DNA from 2 places in the Solibacillus sp. genome. Region 2 is predicted to be linked to the other one. Evidence: riboswitches for the same ligand, from Rfam matches in the RefSeq annotation. Region 2 holds a riboswitch; the other holds the start of a gene.

Region 1 (3,180 bases), on a different contig from region 2:
TAACTTAGTCTTCCAATGTTGTTAAAATGATCGGTTTATCTTTTGTGACGATAATCGAATGTTCGATTTGGGCAACTAATGATTTGTCCGGTGTAATGAATGTCCAGCCGTCACCTGATTCTACGATATGCTCGGCCTTTGCAGAAATGAACGGTTCTACTGCCAACACCATGCCTTCTTTCATGATTGTTGTATCCCAAGCATCGTAATAGTTCAATACATGGTTTGGCTCTTCGTGTAATGATTTACCTAAGCCATGACCTGTTAAGTTCATAATTACTGTCAAACCGTGATCACGTGCTTCACGCTCTACCGCTTTACCGATCTGATTTAATTTCGAACCTGCTTTAACCTTTGTCATTGCACGTTCAAATGCTGATTTTGCTACAGTGCAAAGTTTTTCTTTATCTTCATAACCTTCACCAACGACAAAAGAAATACCTGTATCTGCAAAATACCCGTTTAAAGAACCAGAAACATCAATGTTTACGATATCGCCTTCCTGAATAACCTTGTTCCCTGGAATACCATGTGCAACTTCGTGATTTACTGAAATGCAAGTATATCCCGGAAAATCGTATTCGCCTTTAGGACCAGAAACCGCGCCTGCTTCCGCAAACATACGGCCAGCAATTTCATCTAATTCTTTCGTTGTCACGCCAGGTACTGTCGCAGCTTTCATCGCCTCACGAATTTCAGCACAAATGCGCCCAATTTTTTTAAACGCTTGTATTTCTTCTTGAGTAGTAACAATCATGTGTAACTTCCTTCCTCTTAAACAATGTCTACCCTTAACTATAGCATACTTAAAATCGGTTGTAATTGTTCAAGGTTTTTAAAATTATCCTGATTTATGACCAATTTAATATGAAAATCTACTATTGAAATAAGAAAAAGCTTGCAGGGGGAAAAGTATCCCTCACCGCAAGCATTGAGTTTCCTATTCGTTATGTTGTTTTTACTTTTTGCAGTAAACGAGGTGCAGATGTGAATAAAATAACGGCAATAATCGCCGTAAGTATTGTAGCAGGAACCATATAAGTACTGTTGTAAATAATTGAATAGGCCCATACATTATCATCGCCTGCATATTCTTTAAAGAACACGACACCTGCGAGCAAGTGCGAAACAAATCTTAAAGCACCGCCTATAAGTGCTCCAAGGACAATATAAAGTGCCATTTTTACTTTATTGAGTGATTGTGTAGCCTCTAATAATGGCTTTCTTACAATTGCCGCTAATCCTACTACTGTAAAGGCAAGACCGTAATCTAAAATTGCCTGAAGCCAGTGCACAATGTAAGCACCGAACATCATTTGCATTACGCCGATCAGCAAGCCTGTTGCAAGTCCTGCCGTTAATCCCCAACGAATGGCCATTAACATGATCGGTACCATAACAAAGCTGATCGATCCGCCTTGTGCCCACATTTTAAAAGATACTTGATCCAATACAAGTCCGATGGCAGCAAATATCGCTATCTCCACCATCATCAATAATTTCTTTCTGTCCATAACAATGCCCCTTTCTTTTATCCGATGTAACAAAAGTGAAGAGGGATAGAATAGAAATCAATTACGCTTTAGCGTAATTGCGTCGGGATTCGGCTTTACGCTCGCGTAAAGAACTCATATCCGAATCCATGACATCCGCCGGAGGCTTTTACTTTTTCAGTAGGAAAAAGTAAAAAACGACAGTCAGGACAAAAGCCTGACTATCGTTTGAACAGTCGGTTTCTATCCACATCCCTACGCAAGTGCTAACTTACAGGTTCAAAGAGTCAGTGCAATCCCGTGCACAATCTCAGCCGACTTTCTCGGCACCCCTTGTGGTACATCTAATTTTTATTGTTTGAACATGCTCATTGTAACGAATATTTTTACAACTTTCAACAGCTATTATTTTGAAATGTACTAGAATTACATATAATAGATACGAAGGAGTGATAAATAATGGATCAATCGAAAGGTTTAAGTGCACTGAGCTATTTGAGCTTTTATTTTGCACCGTTTATTTTACCGTTAATTATATTTATCGTTACGAAAGATGATGCTGTTAAAGGCCATTCTAAAAAAGCTTTTATTTCCCAATTCATACCGATACTGTTAGGGATTCTGTACATTATTTACTTTTTCACTTCCGTTCTTTCCTGGAATGATACTTTGACCTTGAACATTCAGGACTTTTTTATCAGTTCGCATTTTATCGGATTTATTCTTTTAGTAGTTATCACGTTCATCCTGGCAATATGGAATTTAGCTCAAGCCATTAAAGTTTTACGTTAATGTTTATGAAAGCTCCATCTTTGGGTATATTTTTATACGAAACGTATTCGTTAAGGAGTGTATACTAATGAAATTAAATAAACTCATTAAAACAGCTATTAAATATGGACCAATCGTGTACCCGATCATTAAGAAAATGATGGACAACAAAAAATCTACTCCCCAAGCAGCAACTACACGACGAACTCCAAAACGTTAATGCAAAAAACACATTTCCCGCTTTAACTGGAGGGAAATGTGTTTTTTTCTATTTAATAATAATCTCTGTTTTACTGTAGCCTTCTTTTAGCTTTTGCACTTGCAAAATAGCTGGCATTGCTGCTTTTAGTTCGGCCACATGTGATATGACGCCGATTAAGCGGCCTGTTTGCTGAAGATCAATCAATATATCGATTGCCCTTCTTAATGCCTCCTCATCCAATGTACCGAAACCTTCATCGATAAACATTGTATCGATATGCACACTTCCCTGCACACTTTGAATAACATCGGCCATTCCTAATGCTAATGAAAGTGAGGCATTGAATTTTTCACCACCGGACAGTGTTTTTACATCCCGGGTTTGCCCTGTATGGCTGTCATATACATCGATGCTGAGTCCGCTTTGGGCATTTCCTTCTTTCCTTCCTGTGGATTTCAGGAAGTATTGGCCATTTGATAAGACACGCAAACGTTCATTTGCCGCATGTGTCACTTTTTCCAAATAGCCGATTTGCACAAACCGCTCAAATGAAATTTTCGCATCATTTTGACCGCGAATTAAATTATAAACATGTTCGACTTGCATCAGTTTCGCTTTATAGCCTTCTATCTGCTGTGCAGATTGGTCAAGTTTATCGCGCGTCTCCTCACATTGCTCCACATAGGACTGGATCAATGTCATTTTCGAGTACTG
Region 2 (3,180 bases):
CTATCCAAGTTATTCTAATAAACCCCGTCAATGTTCTAATAACAAAGGTAACTCTTCTAATATCTCTACTAAATCTTCTAATAAAAATTAGTCACTCATGCAGAAAGTCCAAAAAGTAGTAACCCCTCCAACCTATGAATTTCAGGAATGTAACGTATTCTTTTTCACTATTTTATTTAGTAAAGGGAAAAAAACGAAAGGCTCTTCGAATTAGGAGATGCCTTTTTATAGGTAGAAAAATTCGCGAAAAAGGTTAAAATAGGCTAAATTGAAGTGGTGCAAATTTAATTTGATTTGAGAAGGGGAAGGGTACGATGAAAAGTGCAAAACCATTTTTAATGTTTCAAGGCGGCGTTGCTGAAGAAGCAATGAACTTCTATACATCAGTTATAGAGGACGCGGAAATTACGAGCATTATCCGCTATGGGGCAAATGAAGGCGGAGACGAAGGAAAAGTCATGCAAGCTACTTTTTCGATAAAAGGTCAGGAATTTATGTGCATTGACAGTAATATAAAACATGAATTTGACTTCACACCGTCATTCTCTATTTTTATTACATGTGATACGGAAGAGGAAGCCGACCATCTGTATGAAAAACTGCTTGAAGGCGGACATCCGTTAATGCCAATCGGGGATTACGGTTTCAGCAAGAAATTCGGCTGGCTAAATGACCGCTACGGCGTGTCATGGCAGATCAATTTAGCTTAATAAAAGGTGCCGGGTGTCTGGACCGATACCCGGCGCTTCATTTTCTAATAAAGGGTTGAATTGTTCTAATATATTTTAATATCTTCTAATAAAAGTGAAATTTTCTAATATAAGTGTCGGTTGTTCTAATAAGTATGCGAATTGTTCTAATATCATCCGCAGTTCTTCAAATATCTTACCTAGAAGTTCTAATAACCGCTCCAACTCTTCTAATAAAATCGATAAGCCGGTGGAAAAAATTCTCCATTATTAATTTGTTCTAATAAAGTCCTCAAAAGTTCTAATATCTGCTCCAGCTCTTCTAATAAAATCAATATATCTGTATAAAAAATCTTCTAGCAATAAGTTGTTCTAATAAAGTACGCGGAAGTTCTAATATCCCGCCCCGAAGTTCTAATAACCACCCGAACTTTTCTAAAAAAAAACCTCTGCACACGCCGCCAGCTACTCAACCGGCATTCTGATAAAGCATCCCGCCAAACGCCCTGTTTCTCACCATAATCTTCAGTAAGCCATAGCCCAAAAGCGCACCGGCAAACGAACTCATCATAAATGCCGGGACAAAACCGAACAGCGCCGCTTCCTGTCCTAAAAATAAAATCGCAATCGGGTAAGTAGCCATCGCACCAAATAGCCCTGTCCCGATTACTTCACCTACCGCTGCAAACGCCAGTTTCTTCGTTTTCGCAAACAAAAATGCAGCTAAAAGTGCGCCAATCATACTGCCCGGATAAGCAAATATACTGCCTGTCCCCATCAAGTTTCTCAATGTCGACGTAAGAAATGCCTGTAACACCGCATACCATGGACCGAGCAATACCGCCGATACGACATTGGCAAAGTGCTGAATCGGAAATATTTTCGCAAAACCTAATGGGATATACACCATACTGCTGAGAATCGTTGTAATTGCTGCGATAATCGCGGAGTATGTAAGCTTTCTCGTTTTATTCATTTCTACCATCCTTTACAATAATTTTTGCAACAAAAAAAACCACTTTCAATTAAGAAAGTGGTATCGTAGCCTATACAAAAATATAAAATAGGGGGTCGACACTACTTTCCTACGCTAGTATTACCTAGATCAGGTGCAAAGGGTACTTCTCAGCCAAACAGGCGCCCCTAGTAGTTTTACGAGCAGATTATCTGCTTCCAGTATTAGGTTAATTTCACAATAATCATAACATGGCCGTTTCATTATGCAAACGCTTTTTTGAAATTTAATCCCTTTGACCGAGAAAAATTACTGCTCATACCCGCCGCCATAATTGCCGGGCTGGACCTGTTGCCAAGGGTTTGGCGGACCGATGAAAGTATTGGGTCTGACAGGAGCAACTGCCTGCGTCCATAAAGTTTCGTTCATTCCATAAGTGTGGGCCATAATATTCGCTGGTGTCAGCTTGAGCAGGTCGGAACCTAAAATGACTTCAGGAGTCGGAGCATTGAAAATGGCAAGCAGATGCGTGTTGTTTTGCGTAGCGACTTCGTAATGCCACCACCCTTGAGGAACGTTCGCCACTTGACCGGGGCTAATCGGAAAATGCATCAGCTGTTTCGTAAACGGATTCAAAATCGAAACAACTGCACTCCCCGTAATACAGTAAACAAGTTCCGCCGCATTTTGATGGTAGTGCGGTTCTATAACATTATTGGCGCTAAGATATATATCAAGCAACGATATATTATCAAGCGTATTTAACTGGTTGACACCAAGCAGATTGATAAAATTATGCTGGTCTTTAACGAACAGCGGGTTTTTATTAACATCGAATGTAAACTGCGGTTGCGCTGAAACATGATTCGAATTCAATCGTTCACCTCTTTTATTATTGTTGCTAAAATATGCAAAAATTTATCGGTGTGTGCCTATTGGATATGAACCATCCATCTAAAAATACACATATAACGCATTGATTAATGTGAAAATTAGAATAAACAGGGTAGCACCACATACAATAATTTCTGCAAAGTGGATGAACATAACTCTTTCATAACTCAATTCGGCTTTACGAAAACCAAAGAAATCCCCATGACTGATAATATAAATAAACGTACTCACGACCATTAAGGAAGACATTAAAAACGAAATCGTTGGTAAAGAAGTAACGTAGCGCGGGTTGCCTCCTGTTTCCATATAGAGCGGAATATCCAATCCCTTGCTCAACACAAAACTGACAATGACCATGATGTAGATAATAAGCGAAATATTAAAAGGGTGTTTGCGGTAATCGATCAGATCAAGCATCATTTTTGTCTTCCCTTTATACTCCCAGTCCTTATTGTCTTCTACTCTGTCACCTTTCAGCATGTAAATAATACCGGCTAATACAAGCCCTGAAAATAAATACCATTCCAACATTGTAAAAAACAGCATCCAGCTATAAAACGGTGCGATCACAAGCGGTAGAACAACGAGTCCGCTCAACCATTTATTAACTGGCTGATTGGCAATAAGCCATTCGTTTAAAGC

The links. A riboswitch is a leader RNA that binds a small molecule or an ion and turns the genes downstream of it on or off. The one in region 2 is predicted to bind thiamine pyrophosphate.
Region 1: it holds a riboswitch for thiamine pyrophosphate, as region 2 does, so the genes downstream of both, thiT (energy-coupled thiamine transporter ThiT) here and thiW (energy coupling factor transporter S component ThiW) in region 2, are expected to answer to the same signal.

The regions. Positions count from the first base shown of each region.
Region 1 is NZ_JBELZM010000008.1:147,841-151,020, reverse strand. It holds gene map (type I methionyl aminopeptidase) at 5-757, opposite strand; gene thiT (energy-coupled thiamine transporter ThiT) at 948-1,514, opposite strand; TPP riboswitch at 1,729-1,837, opposite strand; gene ABS917_RS10150 (magnetosome magnetite crystal formation protein family) at 1,953-2,285, shown strand; gene ABS917_RS10145 (hypothetical protein) at 2,353-2,484, shown strand; gene ABS917_RS10140 (SbcC/MukB-like Walker B domain-containing protein) at 2,533-3,180, opposite strand, start outside.
Region 2 is NZ_JBELZM010000013.1:4,643-7,822, forward strand. It holds gene ABS917_RS13095 (VOC family protein) at 315-710, shown strand; gene thiW (energy coupling factor transporter S component ThiW) at 1,159-1,665, opposite strand; TPP riboswitch at 1,755-1,844, opposite strand; gene ABS917_RS13105 (cupin domain-containing protein) at 1,954-2,520, opposite strand; gene ABS917_RS13110 (nucleotidyltransferase) at 2,599-3,180, opposite strand, start outside.